DNA from 4 places in the Paenibacillus sp. FSL K6-1566 genome. Region 4 is predicted to be linked to each of the others. Evidence: riboswitches for the same ligand, from Rfam matches in the RefSeq annotation. Region 4 holds a riboswitch; each other region holds the start of a gene.
What was found. A riboswitch is a leader RNA that binds a small molecule or an ion and turns the genes downstream of it on or off. The one in region 4 is predicted to bind cyclic di-AMP.
Positions count from the first base shown of each region.

Region 1 (4,662 bases), 250 kb from region 4:
GTCCACCGGTTTGCGATCTCCTTCCATCGAGAGCAGCGCGGCAAATCGATGGTTTCGTCCAAGCTGGACTCGATCCCGGGCATCGGCGAGAAGCGGCGGAAGCTGCTGCTGAAGCATTTCGGCTCGATCAAAAAAATAAAAGAGGCTTCAGTCGAAGACTTTAAGCCCCTTTCGATCGGTGAAAAATTAGCTACAGATATACTCAATGCCCTTCGTGATGAGGAGTCGTGACATACGGCTTCTCTTTTTTTGTTGGATTCAAGCGATAGATCACGTAAGCCACGATTGCCGGCAGCACCATATAGAACAGGCCGATTAGCACATTAGGGGTCCCTTGAAGCATGACCAGGCTGATTCCCATGAGAATGCTGTTGAAGACGACATGCGAGAACATGGCCGCAATATATCCGTATTTCAGGAAAATATAGCTGAACAGCAGGCCGATAATGACCAGCTCAATCGGGCGGGATACGACTGGGTAAATCGGATACAGCGTATGGCCGAGCGCCCAGATGATCGAGGTGATCAAACTCGCGACAAAGGTGCTGCGCACGATTTTCTTCACCATTCTAATGCCGAACAGCCGGTACACCGCTTCCTCCGAAATGCCTGCCAGCCAAGCCATCAGCGGAAACAGCCATGGATAGAGCATGTTGTAAGGCGACTGCGAGGCATCGGTCGTGGACCAGGTGTTCAAGGTCAGGCCGAGCGCGATGAAGATCAAGGACTGAATGCCGAGCAGAATGAGGGCCCACAAATAGCCCACCTTCATGCTTTCCAAGACATAGCGGCCGTACCCGGGCTCCTTGGCACGCGGCCACGGATTAAGCCCGTCTTCCTTCCGCCATAGACCGCTTCCGCCGACAAGCGAGAAATAGAGCAAGGCGGAGAAGACGAGGGAGTAGATGGCGTAGAAGATCATCATCCCGATGATGCCGGTCTCGGACATTCCTTGTGCCTTAAAGACCGGAACCAGGTTGTACGTATTCAGCATCTGGATGACAAACAACAGGACGGACAGCAGGATACCGCGCTTAAACGAGGTATAGGCTCTGGTCTTGACGCTGTAGACGATGGCCAGGATACCGAGCACAAGCGTAAACAAACCGTACCCGACCAGCGTCAGCAGCGTTGCATCCTGCGTCTGCTTGTTCACATAGGCAGCATGCGCTGCCGGAACCGAGAACGCGGGCTCGAAGGAACGCAGTGTCCCATGTTCAAAGGTAAATGCCAGCTGCAGCCTCGAATCCCCGATGGCGGCTTCCGTGACGGTATATCTCAGCTTAGGTTCGCCTTCCCGGGTAGAAAGCTGCAGCTGCGTCGCATCGTATCCGGCCCACTTGAGCCACGGCTCCGCGAGCGCCTGCTTCTCGGCCAGCGTCATGCCTTCCTCAACCAGAAGCAGCATTTGCTTCCGGACCTCCCCTTGATTCAGCTCGATCCTGTCGTAACTGGAGCGGGCGGAATCATAGGAGAATCCCGCGATGCCGGCATTCTGCATATGCACATCCACGTTCAGCGCATCGCCACCCGGCAAGGTGAAGCGGACGCGGTATACGTCATATGGGTATTTGGCTTCGTAATTCTTGTTATACTCCTTTAGCTTCTTTTCCTTGGCCAAATATCCGTACAGCTCGGAGTTGGACTGGTATGTAACAAGGGGGTCTTGCCCTTCGGAAGCAGGAAACCCTAAACGTTCGCGAGCGAACCGTGACGCCGCTTGCGCAGCCTCATCCTTGGAAATGATTTGCGGATAGGGCGTATCGGTCGACTCGAAGGAAGTGGATGGGAGTACCTGGAATATAAGAAACAGGATCAGACCGATGATGGCCGGTGCGATAAGCTTCTTTAGGTTAGGTGTCAGCTTCAGGGGCTCTTCGGCACGGTTCATGAAATTCCTCCTCTTAATTTTAGTGCTTTCCGATATGAATAACCGGCCCCGCAAAAAGCGGATCATAGAGTCAATATAACATACATATGAAGAACAAGCCCTGCTTATCCCAAAGGGCCAATAATGAAATAAAACGCTGAAAATGAATGAAAGGTTTCGAAAACGTTAGAGAACCATATCCTTGTACTCTTGAATATGCCCAATTCGCGCTCATTTAAAGACTTTTTGGTAAAAAAACGACGTTGGGTTCGCTTCCGGATTGCGTTATAATCACATCATGCTTCAAGGAACCGAATAAACCAGCCGAATTTCGTAATGAGAACGGGGGAACCATGTAATTGGGGTGAATTTCATGATCTCTTTCGGATCATGGATAGGGCGGCCTGTGATAATGCCCGAATCCGTCAGCTAACCTCGTAGGCTGTTGCACAGGAACCAGACCGTGAAGGGCACTGTTTTCCAGTGTCTTTTTTCTTTGATTTTTTTGGAGAAGGTGAAACTTTGAACTCAAAAATGAAGTGGCTTAAGCTGTCACCTCCGCAGATCCTTGCGCTCGGTTTTGCGGCGGCGATCCTGGTCGGTACCATTCTGCTCATGCTGCCCGTATCCAGCAGGACCGGCGAACCGATCAGCGGGATTGACGCCATGTTTACGGCGGCTTCCGCCGTCTGTCTGACCGGGCTTGTTGTCGTGGATACAGGCACAAGCTTCAGTGCTTTCGGACATACGGTGATCCTTCTGCTCATTCAACTCAGCGGGCTCGGGTTTATGACGATGGCAACCCTGTTCGCCCTGGTATTCAAGCGGAGGATATCGCTCAAGGACCGGCTTGTTCTGCAGGAAGCGATGAATCAGTCCTCCATCGAAGGGATCGTTCGTTTGATCCGGCGGGTGTTTATCTATTCCTTGACCTTCGAGGCGTGCGCTGCCGTACTGTTTACACTGCGCTGGGCATGGGATATGCCTATTGGAAAAGCCCTCTATTTTGGGGTGTTCCATTCCGTTTCGCTGTTTAACAATGCAGGCTTCGATCTGTTCGGTGATTTTCATAGTCTCACGGATTATGTCGATGATCCGTTGGTAAACATCGTATCCATGCTGTTGATCATATCCGGCGGCATCGGGTTCGTTGTATTATCCGATTTGATCGATTTCCGTCAAAAAAGGAAGCTGTCGCTTCACTCCAAGGTCGTTCTCTCGATGTCGGGGGCGTTGATCTTCATCGGGGCGATCATCATATTTATTTTTGAGTTCACCAATCCGTTAACGCTGGGCTCCTTGGACGGGGGAGGTAAAGTGCTCGCCTCGTTCTTCCAATCGGTCAGTCCGCGAACAGCGGGCGCGAATTCGATTGATATCGGCGGCCTAAGGCAAGCTACGCAATTTTTCATTATTATACTTATGTTTATCGGAGCGTCGCCGGGATCGACCGGGGGCGGAATCAAGACGACAACCTTTATGGTGATGGTAGGGGCCGTATTCGCAATGATGAGAGGGCGTGAGGACATCGTCTTATTCCGGTTTCGCCTCGCTCAGGAGCGGGTCTTAAAGGCGTTAACGATTGCGCTTCTTGCGCTGCTGCTCGTATTGACGGTATCCATGATCCTGTCCACGACAGAGGATGCGGATTTCCTGGAGATTCTATTCGAAACGACCTCGGCCTTCGGTACCGTCGGCTTGTCGATGGGATTAACGCCGGATTTGACGGTGTTCGGCAAAATATTGATCAGCTTAACGATGTTTGCCGGACGTCTAGGTCCGCTGACGCTGGCTTATGCACTCGGTCCGAAAAAGGGTAAAGAATTGTATCGTCATCCGGAAGGCAAAATGATTATTGGATAAGGAGTATAGGAGAGACATGAAACCAAAGCAATTTGCAGTGATCGGTTTGGGGCGGTTCGGCTCGAGTCTGGCACTGGAACTAATGGAACTAGGCTATGAGGTTCTCGGCATTGACCGGAACGAAGAGGTCGTCGAGGATATGAGCGAGTATCTGACCCATACGGTGGTCGCCGATGCTACGGATGAGGAGATGCTGAAATCGCTCGGCATCCGCAACTTCGACTGCGGGATCGTCGCGATCGGAGACGATATCCAGATGAGCATTCTGTCCGCCATCCTGCTCAAGGAGCTTGGCGTATCGACCGTCGTGGCCAAAGCGATTTCCGTGCTGCACGGCCGGGCGCTGCAGAAGCTGGGTGTGGACCGGGTCATCTTCCCCGAACGGGATATGGGAATCCGTGTGGCTCACCAGCTGGTTACGCCGAATCTGCTCGACTATATCGAATTATCTAAGGATTATTTGATCGTGGAAATGACGGTAACCGATTGTATGGACGGCAAGACGTTAAGCGAACTGAACACGCGCGTCCGTTACGGTGTCACGGTGGTCGCCCTCAACAAGCGATCCGGCATTATCGTCGCGCCGACGGCGATGGACGTGGTCAACGCCGGCGATGTTATGGTCGTCATCGGCTCCAACGACAATGTGGAGCGGTTTGAGACGGAAGTCGTGAATCTGCAGCAGAAATAATATAAAAAAACCTGACGATCTCTAGGTCGTCAGGTTTTTTCGCTGCTTCTCTTCCGCAAGGCTTCGGAAGAGCACCTCGGTTTCGTTAATCCAGCGGCGGGCGGCGCTGCTAAGCTCTGAAGCATCCCCGTAAATCAGCGAGGTCGTCCGCCGCGTCTCCATGAGCGCGGGGATGTGAATGTCCACAAGCCCGTTGTCGGAGAGCAGCTGCGGACGGAGGTATGATTTCGGAAGCAGG
Region 1 is NZ_JBBOSR010000001.1:5,489,090-5,493,751, reverse strand. It holds gene uvrC (excinuclease ABC subunit UvrC) at 1-231, shown strand, start outside; gene NST08_RS24490 (CPBP family intramembrane glutamic endopeptidase) at 203-1,891, opposite strand; cyclic di-AMP (ydaO/yuaA leader) riboswitch at 2,183-2,329, shown strand; gene NST08_RS24485 (TrkH family potassium uptake protein) at 2,405-3,733, shown strand; gene NST08_RS24480 (potassium channel family protein) at 3,750-4,424, shown strand; gene NST08_RS24475 (LysR family transcriptional regulator) at 4,446-4,662, opposite strand, start outside.
Region 1: linked by a shared signal. The riboswitch ahead of NST08_RS24485 (TrkH family potassium uptake protein) and the one ahead of ehuB (ectoine/hydroxyectoine ABC transporter substrate-binding protein EhuB) in region 4 are both predicted to bind cyclic di-AMP.

Region 2 (4,662 bases), 5.6 Mb from region 4:
ATATGAGCTGGAGCGGACCGTCATCCATGAAATCGCCCACCAATATTTCTACGGCATCGTAGCCAATAACGAATTCGAAGAGGCATGGCTGGACGAGGCTTTTGCTTCCTATGCCGAGGAGAAGGTCATGGAGAAGCAGTACGGAATTACATCCAATACCGCGGCGCAAGGCGCATCCATTACGTCGCCTGAACCGCTTAAGATGGAGTCCTGGAAATACAGCTCGCATGAAAATTACGCACTCAACGTCTATACACGCGGCAAGCTGGTGCTCCAGGGCATCGAGCGACAAGTCGGATCCAAGACGATGGATAAAATCATGATGACCTACGCCAAAAAATTCCGCTTCAAGCATCCGACAACGACGGACTTCCAGAAGGTTGTTGAACAGGTTACCCAGTCCTCATGGCAGTCGTATTTCGATCAGTACGTTTACGGCAGCCAAATGGCTGACATCGCGATCGACCAGATCAAAACTAAAAATAAAGGCTCACAAGCGCACCCACGGTTTGTTTCGACCGTAAACATCACGAGCAAGGGCGGCGATGTTACCGATGTGCCGATTGTGTTCGCTTTTGAGGATGGCAAGCTTGTTGAGCGAACATGGAGCGGTAAGAACGGCAAAGTGACCTATACGCTGGAATACCATACACCGCTCGCCTGGGCCATGGTGGATCCGAAATATACCATCATGCTGGAGAATAAACACATGAATAACTATATGAAGGCTGGCATGGATCCGAAAGTCGTTACACGCTGGAATCTCGGCATTACCAAGCTCGTGGAGACGCTGTTCGGCAGCATGTCGTGGTGAGGGGGGAGCACATGAAAAGCTATGCAGGCCAAGGCTGGATCAGTGTTAAAGATCAATTATACGTCTCCATTCTACTGTTCTTGTACCGTCTTCTCTGGGGCTACTGTCTGTACAGACTCGTGAAATCCGCCGTCGTCCCGCTTTTGATGCGGTACCCGGATCCGGCTCCTAACGAGCTGAGCCGCCTCCTGTTCTTCTATGAGGGCGAAATGAGCTTGTCACTCAGCAATACGGTTCATACCTACGGCTGGATCCTTGCCGCTCTGCTCCTCGTCCGCATGGTGCTTACCCCGCTGATTCGCTCCGGCATCTTCTACAACCTCCATCAGGAGGCCCGTGGCGAACGCGGTCTGTTCTTCTTCATCGGCATGCGGAAGCATTGGAAATCGGTAACGGTGTTCTATCTCATCGAGCTTGTTCTTACGGTTGCGCCGGGTTACTGGATCATTCCCAAGGCTCTTCCGGCACTGCTCGGCTCCATTCAGGAGCCTTCCCAGCTGCTCCGGGTGCTGCCTTACGCGGCGGCCTGGTTCCTCTATACCTATGTTATTCGCCTTGTGCTGCTGTATATGCAGTTCGGGCATACCGGAGAGCTCGGTATGATCGCATCCGTCACGGCGCTCATACGCAAGCTGGGAACGGCTGTACTGCTGTCCATTTCTGTTGGTGGAGCCGCATTTGTCATTCTCCTGCTGTTCAGCTCGGCGTCCCTGTTCTGGGCGGGATTAATCGGACTCATCATTCAGCAAGCCTCCTATTTCCTGAACGGGCTCTTCCAAATATGGGGAATTTCTTCCCAATATCATTTATGGAGAGCGTCCGTAGCTTCAAATCCATAACGGTTACAAAAGTTACATTTCATTAACAACCATTCATCGTTTAAATGTGGTAAAAAGGTTGTAACCGGAAGCTAAAGCAGCCTCCGAAAAGGATAGATTTCGAACGATAACTTTCCCATCCAACCGGAATCCTCAACGTTCCCCTCCCATATTTATACAAAATCCCTGTCCCACTTCAATGTGGACAGGGATTTTTGTTAAAAAAACAACTTTCCTCGTTTGCCAAATTGTTAATACTCTGCTAAAATAACGAATATGTTAGTAACAACTTTGTCATTTTTATTGTAACTATTGTCATCATGTTAACATGTTGGAACGTCATATTGGGTACATCGACATCTTTTAAAAGCCGAATTCCCGTCTTCATACGGGAAGCGGGGGATCCGTTTTGGGTGAATTGATCTCGCTAGAGAGGGATCATAGGGGACCTTCAACCGAACCCTTAAGCTAACCTCGCAGGCAATGGAAGGAGCTTTTTGTTTTGAAGAAGAAGTTAACAGCCATCTCTTTAGGCTTGGCCCTTGCGCTCACGATTGGAACCGGTAGCGCTTTCGCGGATTCCAAGTTGAATACCGTTATCAAACCAACCATCGGTGTCTCTTATAAAACCGGCGGAACCACTACAAAGGGTTTTGATTGCTCCGGATTCACCAGCTATATTTACAAGAAGCTGGGCCTCACCCTGCCGCGCACTTCTGCAGCACAATACAAGGTAGGTACCGCGGTATCGAAGAGCAACCTGAAGGCCGGGGATCTCGTATTCTTTAATACTTCCGGCAGAGGCGTTTCCCATGTTGGCATTTATGTCGGTGGCGGGAAGTTCGCCCATTCTTCCTCCTCGCGCGGCGTCATCGTTAGCCCGCTCAGCCAGAGCTACTACGCGAAGCGTTATGTAGGCGCGAAGAGAATCATGAGCCAAAGCACGTACAAGTCCCTTGCCGTGAACTACAATTAATTGACTGTACCGTAATTTTTCTGAATGTCCATAAGCCCTGGAGCATGAGATGTGCCGATCTCACCCAGCGGCTTTTTTTCTATAATTTTTCGTCTATACCTCTATAACGTTTCAGGCCATGGAAAAGTTCTATGTTTTTCGGAAAATCCAAAAATATTTTTTCATTCTGTATGCTCAAAGCCACCAACAAGATTCGGCCAATCCGAGCGCTTACATTTTATTTACCCTTCCAGAATTAACCTAAACAGCAATACGAATAAACAATCGAAAATTTTTTAGCTTCAGTTTCGTTTCCCCCTGCGCTATTATCTTTGCAATCCCGCTCAGCAGCATGTATTCTCTCTCTAACGGAATTGTTTTGAATGAGAGGAGTATTTACATGGAGGCGAATTTACCCTCGTTTCATACCGTGGTCATGCAGGAAGCCCATGCCGCTGAAATTTGCACCTGGTCCTATCCCCCGCCCTATAATATATATGGCTTTCTTCCTTGGGAGCAGATGAAGGGACTAGGGGTGGAATTCGGGGATCCCGGCATCCGCCTGCAGCAATACCTGTCCGTGCTGGATGAGCAGGATCAGCTCTGGGGGTTTGCCCAGCTATTCCCTATGGCAGGCGTTACGCGTCTAGGCCTGGGCATGCGGCCTGATTGGTGCGGCCGGGGAATGGGTAAACGGTTCGTGCAGGCAATTGTGGATGAGGCGAAGCGGCGCCGTCCTTCGGACGAGATTGATCTTGAGGTGCTTACCTGGAATGAACGGGCTATCCGGACTTACCGGAAGGCTGGCTTTTACATTGCCGATACGTACGAACGCCTTACGCCGACGGGCATGGCGCCTTTTTATTGCATGGTGTATGACCCGATGGCCAATGAGGAATAGTAGTCTTGTCTATATGAAAAAGTACAATTTTGTGTACTTTTTATGAAGGCAGGCTTGAACATTGCTTTTTTTGTCACAACTGGCTATGATGTGTAAGGATGTTGGTTTATAATGAAGACAAGTGCAAAAGTGCAGTATACATAGAAAGGACGATATGACGATGCAAAAATGGATCATGAGCGGACTGTTCTTCGTCGCATGTGCGTTGGCTATTGCGCTGATGTTTACGCTTCCAGGCAAGGAGCAGGTGGCGCAGGAAGAGAAGCCAACCATGCCGGAGGTTACTTTGGATGCCGCTGCGGCTGAAGCTACATTGAAAGCCAGCTGTATCTCCTGCCATGGCGATCAGCTCCAGGGCGGTGCAGGTCCGGCTCTGAATCAAGTAGGCGGACATATGGATGCGAACGCAATCTTTAACGTAGTTACCAAGGGACGTAAAGGAATGCCTTCCTTTAAGGATCAGCTGAAGCCTGAGGAAATTGCAAACATCGCGCTCTACCTTGCTGAGAAAAAATAATCCATCAGCTCTTATTACGCAAAACACGCTTGGATCCCCAGACTGCTGTTTGGATCCAAGCGTGTTTTTTAATTCTCGGGCCTAACGCTTCTGCAGCTGCCCGAATCTACATTGCCTATTCCGGATCCTTCAGATCCTTGGATCGGCTCTTCTCATAAACTTCGTTAAATTGCTGGGCCTCCTTGATGTCGACGGCCGTTATTCCGCCGTCATCCCATGACGTCAGGCGCAGCGTCACCGTTTTATAATCAATGGTGATGTAGGGGTGATGTCCGAAAGCTTCCGAAATCGCTGCCACCTCATCAACAAAGGCGATTCCCTTCATGAAGGAGGAAAAGGTGTACTTGCGTACAATCCATCTCCCCTGTTCAAATTCCCAGCCTTCAAGCTTCTCTAGATGAGCCTCCACTTCCTGCTGCGTATAAAGCATCATTATATTCCTCCCCGAAAAAAACCTTTCATAAGCCGATTGTTACGTCCTTAGGGCTTCTTCCATCTATTTTATTCCATGCTTCATTCCTTGATAACCAACCCTGGCTTACACGAGCGCTACGAATGCCAGCTCTTCCTCACCGATCAAAATATGTATCCGATGATTCGTCCGATCATGCATGACAACCCCGCTGCCGACCGTAATGACCGGCTCTGTGCCCAAGG
Region 2 is NZ_JBBOSR010000001.1:102,246-106,907, reverse strand. It holds gene NST08_RS00505 (M1 family metallopeptidase) at 1-814, shown strand, start outside; gene NST08_RS00500 (hypothetical protein) at 826-1,653, shown strand; cyclic di-AMP (ydaO/yuaA leader) riboswitch at 1,991-2,130, shown strand; gene NST08_RS00495 (C40 family peptidase) at 2,135-2,608, shown strand; gene NST08_RS00490 (GNAT family N-acetyltransferase) at 2,988-3,488, shown strand; gene NST08_RS00485 (c-type cytochrome) at 3,649-4,005, shown strand; gene NST08_RS00480 (4a-hydroxytetrahydrobiopterin dehydratase) at 4,121-4,435, opposite strand; gene NST08_RS00475 (hypothetical protein) at 4,544-4,662, opposite strand, start outside.
Region 2: linked by a shared signal. The riboswitch ahead of NST08_RS00495 (C40 family peptidase) and the one ahead of ehuB (ectoine/hydroxyectoine ABC transporter substrate-binding protein EhuB) in region 4 are both predicted to bind cyclic di-AMP.

Region 3 (4,662 bases), 1.7 Mb from region 4:
TTGGGAAAGCTGGCCGCCGCCTCCCTGCTCTCTTTGTCGCTGCTCGGAACCGCGGCTGATCATCATCCAGCCCATGCGGCACCAACCATTTCCGTTCTGTTGGATGATGTTCCGCTTGCGTTCGATGCGGCTCCGCGAATTGAGAAAGGCGTAACCTACGTGCCTTTCCGGGCTGTGGGCGAGGCACTGGGCATCGACATCAAATGGAACAGCAAGACCCAAACCGTGCAGGCGGTAAAGACCGGCAACGATAACACAACCGAGGTTCAGCTCAGAGTCGGCAGCACCACCGCCGTGGTGAATAAGAAGAACGTCAAGCTGCCCGCAGCGCCGATCATGCGCGAAGGACGCGTGCTGATTCCGCTCAGCTCGTTCAGCAGCCAATTCGGGGCTTCCGTAAGGTGGAATCAGGCAACGCGCACCGTATCGCTCAAATCACCAAAAAGCAAAATGCATCTGCGGGCCTTCTATGCCATTGAATCCTTTAAGGAGCGGGATATTATTCAATGGATGAATTCCGTCGCCTTTGGCTGGAGCCGAATTGACCGTAACGGCGAATTCACCCTTCAAGGGGTTGAATACCGCATGCCGGAAGCCGCCGGAGACATCACGCCCCAGACACTTGTGGCCGATGCGGAAGGACAGGGCATTAAGCCCTATTTGATGGTATATACACTGGACGGTAACGGCGAACTGACAAAAATGATGAGCGACGCCTCGCTGCGGATGAAATCGATCGACGGGATTACCGCCGCCGTTGCGGACAATGGGTTCGGCGGAGTCGTGCTGGATTTCGAAGGATTGGGCTTCAAGCTGGATGCCGCCTCCCAGCAGAAGCTGCTGAACCAATACGTGAAGGACCTTAGAGCTGCCTTGCCGAAAGGGACTGCCCTGTCCTTGGCCGTACCTCCGTTAAACAGCGCCTATAAAGGCTATGATTACAAAACGCTTGCATCGATTGCCGACGATCTGATTATCATGGCATACCAGTATCACCCGGTTGGCACCAAAGACCGGAAGCCGGAACCGAACACGCAAGTGCAGCAGGCTATTCAGCTTGCACTTGATGCCGGAGCCCCTAAGGACAAGCTTCTGCTTGGAATTAGCCTGGGCAGCGAAACGGAGAACTCCATCGACGACAAGCTTGGTCTGGCCAAGCGCTATCAGCTGAAAGGTGCGGCATTGTGGCGGCTCGGTATATTCAGAGTCTACGGTGATGATATCGAAGGCGCCATGAACGAAGCGGTGATCAAAGAGTGATCCGTAATAAAGGTTGAAGCGTGGATGAGTCCATCCTTCCGATCATCACTACACAGGCTGCCGGTCGCTATGGACCTGCAGCCTGTTCGCTTGTTCAATGCTTCCGTGATAACCGAGCATCTCTGACAGCCATTGAAACGACACAAGCTATGAATTAGCCGATGCCAATCTTCCACATGACCGGCACAAAAAAAGATGACCTCTGTCGTATACAGAGGTCATCATCAAGATTATGTATGTATTCGGTGCAATCACTGAAAATCGATCATAGAATTCCTTACCAGGACTTGCAAGACGATCATTGTGCAGAGAGCCGGATCAAGATCAAAGATGAGCTGATCTAGCTAACACTTCCTACCAGCTTCGCATATTCCTCTTGGCTTAACACCCGGCGTGCGGTAACATAACGTGGCTTATAGTAAGAGTCGCTAAGCTTGCTGATTCGAACACCCTTGCTGCTTGAAGCATGTGCGAATTGCCCGTCTCCAATATAAACGCCAGCATGTGAAATTCCCTTGCCGTTCGTGTTGAAGAATACCAGATCACCGACACGCAGCTCTTCCTGGTCTACATGCACGCCTACTTGGGCTTGTCCTTGGGAAGTGCGCGGAAGGTCAAGATCAAAGTTACGGAACATATACAGAATAAATCCGGAGCAATCAAATCCGCTTGTGGTTGTTCCGCCCCACTTGTACGGTGTTCCTACTAACTGCTTCACTTGCTGCTGAAAGTTAGGCTGCTGATCGGCAAACGCTGTCACGGCACCGGAAGAAAAAATGATTGCGGATCCTAGCAAAGAAATGACCAATTTCTTCAAAATATATTCTCTCCTTCGATGCCTACGGAGTTAGCTAAGGGTTCGGCTGAAGGTCACCTATATTCCCTCTACTACAAGAATAATTCACCCAGGACGGTTCCCCCGTTTTCTCTAGCGAAATTCGGCAAAATTCATTAACATTTTGTAACCCTTTCTTAATATAGTATACAAGCTAGCAAACTGTCAATAATATCCGATAAATCTATCGTTTTTTAGATATCGCCGTCGAATCGAAAGAGTTTTAACAGTGTTTTTACTATATGAAAGGTCACATAGTCATGACATTTATGTTAAAATTGTTTCCGTTTTCTAAGCGCGGCGAAAAATCCTCCATGCAAGAAGCCGACACCTAGGGGGGCCGGCTTCTAGCAAATTCATCGATAGAACAAGCATTTGCTTCAGCCATTTTGCAGCTTTCAATGGCGTACCTCCTTATCATATTGAGATTGCAACGGTTATAATTCGATCACCTCCCTTCTAAACCTTAATGCATCCAACAGCAAAGCTACTTGATCACGACCTCCTCCGGTTCCACTTCAGAAGAAATCATAATCTGTCCTGCCCTATCGGCATGCAGCCCCGAGCATTCGATTTGCCCGGACCGTTCCCCGGTAACCACAAGCAAGCGGTCATCCAGCGAGTCGCTTTCCCCCTTGACGTTCACCACCTGTACATTTCGGCTCTGGTGAAAGAGAAGGAGCGGATTTTCCTGATTGCGAAGGACCATATCCTGAATCGTCAGGTTCTTTCCATTGCGGCATACAATGCCTTCCCGACTTGTGATGGCCGACCGCATCACCGTCACGTTCTCCACCGGCATCTCCGGCAGGCCGTTGATGAGGAGCGCAGTATGCGCGCCGCTGCAGACGATATCCTTAATAACAATATTGCGGAACACGGGGGTTTCCTCGGTAACGGGGAGCATCGCTTCCGCTTGGTATTCGCCGGAGCCGGCTTTCCCTTCGTAATATAAATTGAAGGAGATGGCATCCCCGTCGATCTCCCGCATCCGGATCCGTTCGATGAAGATATTTTCGACCACGCCGCCGCGTCCGCGGCAGCTTTTAAACCGGATGCCGATATCGGTGCCGATGAAGGTGCAATCGGATACGTGCACATCCTTGATGCCTCCGGACATTTCACTGCCGACAACGATCCCGCCGTGGCCGTGATAAACGGTGCAGTTCCGGATGCTGATGCGCTCACTCGGCTTTCCCAGCAGGCGCCCGGCTTCATTTTTTCCGGACTTCAGACAGATCGCGTCATCTCCTACATCAAACGAGCTGTTTTCCACGGTCACGTATTTGCACGAATCGATGTCCAGTCCGTCCCCGTTCTGGGCATACCATGGATTGCGGACGGTAATGTTCTGAATGGTAATTTGCTCCGATGCCCAAGGATGCAGGCACCAGGCTGCGGAGTTTTGAAAGGTAGGGCCGCTGAGCAGAATCCGCTTGCAGTTTCTCAAGCTGAGCAGATTGGGTCTCAGATAGTCTCTGACAGACTCATAATCCTGGGGATTCCGGCTGCCTGTTTGTTCGATCCGGGCCAGGTTCTCCATCCCGTCCCGGGCAGCCGGCGTTGGCCACCACAGTCCCCCGTCATCCACGACGCCGCCGGTATGAATTAATCGATCCCACTGGCTTTCCGTCAGCTTCCCTTGCTTAACGGGCCTCCAGGCTTCGCCGCCTCCGTCAAAGATGCCGCTGCCGGTGATTGCGATATCCTCCAACCCTTCTCCATCGAGCGGAGACTGGCAGCGGAACATCTGCCGGCCCTCATAAGCAGACATCCGGATCGGATAAGCTTCGAATTGCTTGCTGAACATGACAAGCGCGCCGGCAGAAGCGTGAAGCTCAATCCGGCTCTGCAGGGTTAACGGACCGGTGTGCCAGATCCCCGGAGGGATGACCACCTTCCCCCCTCCTGCCTTTGCGCAAGCTTCGATTGCTTGATGAAATGCCAGGGTATTGTCGTAAACGCCGTCTCCTACTGCGCCATAGTCTGTGATCATTACTGTGTATTCCGGGATTACAGGCAAGTCGGGACATATTGCTTCTTCTGTTTGTTTCATGCTTACCTCCGCTTTAGTAAGTTTCAAGTTTGCTTATTCGATTGATACCGCATGAAGATGTAAGCGCTTATAAAAAATGCTGCCGATTGCAGCCAAAGCCCTTGAAGATCGGCTGCAGCCATGATATATAAATTTCTACGAACCCAACTAGCCGTATCCGTTGTCTCCGACCTGTTCAGGTATATCAGGCTTCACGAATGACAATAGAATCGGATCCGCGTGTGCAAAGGAGTTAGAGAGAATGAATGACCGGCTGCAGCCCAAGTACCACATAGGAGAAGATGATTTCTCCATCCAATACATGTCACGAAACGGTTCCAGCAGCATGCCCCGTCCGCATGAGCATCCCTACTTCGAGCTGTATTACTTGCTTAATGGAGAGCGGGTATACTTCATGGACCATAATGTGTTTACCGTCAAAAAAGGGGATATGATGATCGTGAACCCGCATGATCTGCATTCGACGGCAAGCTCCGATAAGCTGATCTTCGAGCGGGTGCTGATCGGCTTC
Region 3 is NZ_JBBOSR010000001.1:4,011,862-4,016,523, forward strand. It holds gene NST08_RS17555 (stalk domain-containing protein) at 1-1,260, shown strand; gene NST08_RS17560 (C40 family peptidase) at 1,601-2,077, opposite strand; cyclic di-AMP (ydaO/yuaA leader) riboswitch at 2,081-2,214, opposite strand; gene NST08_RS17565 (glycoside hydrolase family 28 protein) at 2,583-4,151, opposite strand; gene NST08_RS17570 (helix-turn-helix domain-containing protein) at 4,393-4,662, shown strand, end outside.
Region 3: linked by a shared signal. The riboswitch ahead of NST08_RS17560 (C40 family peptidase) and the one ahead of ehuB (ectoine/hydroxyectoine ABC transporter substrate-binding protein EhuB) in region 4 are both predicted to bind cyclic di-AMP.

Region 4 (4,662 bases):
GAACATGAGATTTCAGTCGAAGGTTGTCATTGTAACCGGCGGCGCGAGCGGGATTGGTGAAGCGACGGTCCGGCTGTTCGCAGAAGAAGGGGCAAAGGTGGTTATTGCGGATTTTTCAGATCGTGGACAAACCCTTTCGGATCAATTAAGACAAGACGGGTATGAGGCGCTGTTCGTCAAGACCGATGTGACCAAGGAATCGGAAGTGATCCGCATGGTTGAGCAGACGGTGAACCATTATGGACGCATTGATGTTTTATTCGCCAACGCGGGGATTGCGAAGGATGCACCGGCCGATGTGCTGGAGCTCGACAATTGGCAGCGGACGATCGATATAAATTTAACGGGCGTCTTTCTGTGCGATAAGTACGTGATCAAGCAAATGCTGTCCCAAGGCACCGGCGGCGCGATCGTAAATTGCGGCTCGATCCACAGCCATGTCGGCAAATCCGGGGTAACCGCTTATGCTTCAGCCAAAGGCGGGGTGAAGCTGTTGACGCAATCCATGGGGGCCGATTATGCCTCGAAAGGCATCCGGATTAACGCCGTATGTCCTGGATATATCGACACCCCGCTGATCCAGGGACGGACGGAAGCCATTACGCAGCATCTGGTCAGCCTTCATCCGATGGGGCGCTTGGGACAGCCGGAAGAGGTAGCGAGGGCAGTCTTGTTTCTGGCCAGTGATGATGCATCGTTTATAACAGGGACGACCCTCTTGGTTGATGGAGGATATACAGCGGTTTAAATGCCTGCACAAGAAAGCCCCGAGAGGACTCGGGGCTTTTTGCATATTCCAAGGAAGCTCTATTATATCTAGGGCGAATTATATAATGCTGACACCAGCGCTTCCGTAGCCAGCTACGGCAGTAGCGATCGTGATTCCTGAAGCCGTAGCTGAGAATACCATCAGCAAGCGGGTATTGGCCGCTACTGGAATGGCCAGACCGTCCACAAAACCGTTGCTGACTGTACCAAGGGCAAGAACGCCGGTAAGCGGAGGAGCCAGCGTTACAACCGCACCTGGAATTGGGGTGAAAATATTGCTTGTTGCCGGGGCGCTGTACAGCTGTGCTGTGATCGTAACGGTTGTTCCAACCAAGGAGAGCGCTACCGTAGTGCTGAAGGTTGCCGAGATCGCATCAATGGTGCCTGCTCTCGGCGTGTTGAATGCAAAGTCAAGCAGTGTTCCCCCAGCGCCGGTAAGGTCGACGGTTCCGCCAGCCAAGGTGACCGCTGGTCCGGAATTGCCGAAGCCTACCAGTCCGACCGTTCCAACCAACCCGCCGACAAGCGTTGTCAAGGCAAGCGGGATACCGGAAGCGAACGGAATGATGGCGCCTCCGCCAGGTATCCCCGGTACACCCGCAGGTCCTGCAGGTCCGACAGGTCCGACAGGTCCCGCAGGTCCGACAGGTCCAGCCGGCCCTACCGGTCCAGGGATGCCCTGTGGTCCTGCAGGCCCTGGAATGCCTTGCGGTCCCGCAGGTCCGATCGGCCCAATCGGTCCGACAGGCCCAACCGGTCCAATCCGCCCGCGCGAAACTCTTGGACAGCGGCGCACAAGCACCAGATCCTTTTTACCGTGATCGTGTTTGCCTTTGCCATGATCGTGGCATTTCTTTTTAGCGTGAAGCACTTTTTTCTCTATTTTTTTAGGTGAGCACAATTTCTTTTTTCTAAGAGAACGATCCAAATTCAAGCACCTCCTTTAGATTTGTTCTATACTACGCAACTTTTGCCTTGGGGGCATGGGTTAATAGCGTATTCCTGGTAGAAGGATGCCTATTATTTGCTAGAATGTACGGTTGCCCTATAGTAGGGGGCCCACCGATTCCGTCTGAGACAGGCCCGGCGCGGGCTGAAATGAGCGGGGGATAAAGACAAGCAATAGGATGTCATCCAGCGCACGAAAAAAATTTTTTTTTCGGGGAAGTACGAAGTCTCCTTTGCCACCTTTCGTACCGATCATTAACCGCATGAAAGATCAATGGGATGAACTTCGGGGGCTGGGTGGCGATAATCCTTGCTGTTAAGCGGATTGCACGCTCCGGGCAATATACCGAGATGAGCTGCCGCCCCCCCAATCCTCGGTTAACGGAAGCATGAGGTCACCTTCGTACCGGCATGGAAATGACTCCTGAAAGGGATCAAAAATGCGCGAAACGGGTTTGACTTTTCCTGGGTTTCCTTTTATCATGAACACACGCTTAGTTTCCGGCATGCACATGACGGAAAGCGGGGGAACCAGTTTTATCAGGGGCGAGTCACTTGATTTCAGAGTGTAGGGTACCATCTTACCCGAGTCCGTCAGCTAACCTCGTCAGCAGTGGATGGGTCTTTTATACATAACCGATGTTCATAAACAAAGGCCCTTGATTCTCTATAGGGGCCTTTTTCTCTATGTTGACCCCCTGCTGGCGGAGCTGTGTCCAATTCCCCTGTTCGGAGGTCTTTTTTGCGTGGACTTTGAATGGGATGTGAAAGGAGGATGACAGGCTGTAATGTGTCTTCAACTGAAGTGGTCTAGAAGAGGCGCTGTAGTTAGAGCAACAGGGCGATGCAGGAGTTCGGTCCCTTGAAGCCTGATGATGGTGCGCGGGGACAAGAGCTTCAAAAATCCCCAGTAAATCTATCTATAAACTTTGTTATTTGCGTGTCGTTGATTGTTCAACTGGTTACTTAAGCTCATCGAGTTGATGCCGGGTGTTTAAGAAATTCTTTGGGTCATTATCGAGGATTATAGGAGTTCATGTGATTAACGAAAGGTTGTGGAAGGATTTGAAGAAAGTGATTGTGCTGGTTTGGTGTTTGATTATGGTGGTATCCTTGGCCGCTTGCGGCGAGAAAGGGAGCACGCTGGAGCAGGCGATTGAACGTGGGTATGTCACGGTCGGCTTTGCGAATGAGAAGCCGTACGCTTACAAGGAGGCGAACGGCGAGCTTACCGGCGAGGCGGTCGAAATTGCCCGCGTCATTCTGGAGCGCCTTGGCATCAAGGAAATGAGGGGGGAGCTTACCGAATTCGGGTCGCTTGTAGCGGGGCTGCAAGCCGACCGGTTCGACATGATAACGGCCGGGATGTTCATTAATCCGGAACGCTGCTCGGCAGTCTTGTTCGCCGATCCGGAGTACAGTATCGGGGAAGCGCTGGCGGTAAAGAAGGGGAATCCGCTCGGGCTTGGAAGCTATGCAGATGTTGCCAAGGATGATGATGCCAAGGTCGCCGTCATGACCGGTGCCGTCGAGATCGGATACATGGAGAAGTCGGGCATTCCTTCCGAGCGCATTGTCCAGGTGCCTGATCAGGCTTCGGCAATCAGTGCGCTGCAGGCGGACCGTGTGCAGGCAATCACGATGACGGGACCGTCGCTGCAGGCAATGCTGGATTCCGCAAGCGATGAGAGCATCGAGCGCGTAACCGACTTTGAGCAGCCGGTCATTGACGGTGAAAGCGTGCGCGGGTACGGCGCGACCGCATTTCGGAAAGCGGACACCGAATTTCAGGAAGCCTATAATGCGGAGCTGCAAAAAATGAAAGAATCCGGCGAGCTCCTGGAAATCTTGCAGCAGTTCGGATTTACCGAGGAAGAGCTGCCGGGCGACATGACAGCGGCTGCGCTCTGCGGGAAATAGCATGCCGAACTCCTGGATTGAGTTCCTTCCCACACTGTTGAAGGGCGCGGAAATTACGGTCCTGGTCGCGATATTTTCCGCCATGCTTGCGATTGTTGCAGCCTTTGCGGCAGGACTATCCCGGTTATCCAAGCTGTGGATCCTGCGCACGCTAGCCGCTGTTTATGTGGAGGTCTTTCGGGGTACCTCCCTGCTTGTTCAGCTATTCTGGCTGTACTTCGCCCTTCCGTTCATCGGCATCGAGCTTCCGAAAATGCTGGCGGCTATTTTGGCAATCGGGCTCAACTTCGGTGCGTACGGCTCGGAGATTGTCCGCAGTGCGGTGCTCGCGGTACCCAAAGGTCAATGGGAGGCAGCGGTCGCGCTCAACCTGAAGCCCTGGCAGCGGATGTTGAACGTGATTTTGCCGCAAGCAACGCTTAGGATGCTGCCGCCGTTCGGGAACCAGCTGGTGGAGCTGATTAAGTCAACGTCGCTCGTCTATTTCATCACGATGGCGGATCTGACCTATCAGGCGATGGTGCTCCGCAACAACTATATTGCCTGGACGACGGAAATTCTTGCGCTGCTGCTCCTGTTGTACTTTGTGATCGCTACGCTCGTTGCGGTGGCGGTCCGGCTGCTCGAGCGGAAATTGACGGCGGGGAGGATGTAGCCTATGTGGGATTGGAATTATGCATTTGATATTTTACCGGAGCTGCTGCGGGCGCTCCAAATGACCGTATGGGTAACGCTCTGTGCGTTCGTGGTTGCGCTTATTGTTGGGTTGCTGCTGGCTTTTGCCGCGCGGAGCCGATTTAAGCCACTGTCGCTGATCACCAAAGGAATCATTGAGTTTATCCGAAACACGCCGCTGCTCGTGCAAGTCTTCTTTCTGTATTACAGTCTGCCGCTCCTAATGGGCATCTCGATCCCCGCCTTCTATGCTGGAGTGATCGGACTGGGGCTGCATTACAGCACCTATTTGTCCGAGGTGTACCGATCAGGCATTGAAGCGGTACCGAAGGGGCAGTGGGAGGCGGCAAC
Region 4 is NZ_JBBOSR010000001.1:5,741,948-5,746,609, reverse strand. It holds gene NST08_RS25815 (SDR family NAD(P)-dependent oxidoreductase) at 5-748, shown strand; gene NST08_RS25810 (exosporium glycoprotein BclB-related protein) at 827-1,639, opposite strand; cyclic di-AMP (ydaO/yuaA leader) riboswitch at 2,198-2,344, shown strand; gene ehuB (ectoine/hydroxyectoine ABC transporter substrate-binding protein EhuB) at 2,818-3,636, shown strand; gene ehuC (ectoine/hydroxyectoine ABC transporter permease subunit EhuC) at 3,638-4,291, shown strand; gene ehuD (ectoine/hydroxyectoine ABC transporter permease subunit EhuD) at 4,295-4,662, shown strand, end outside.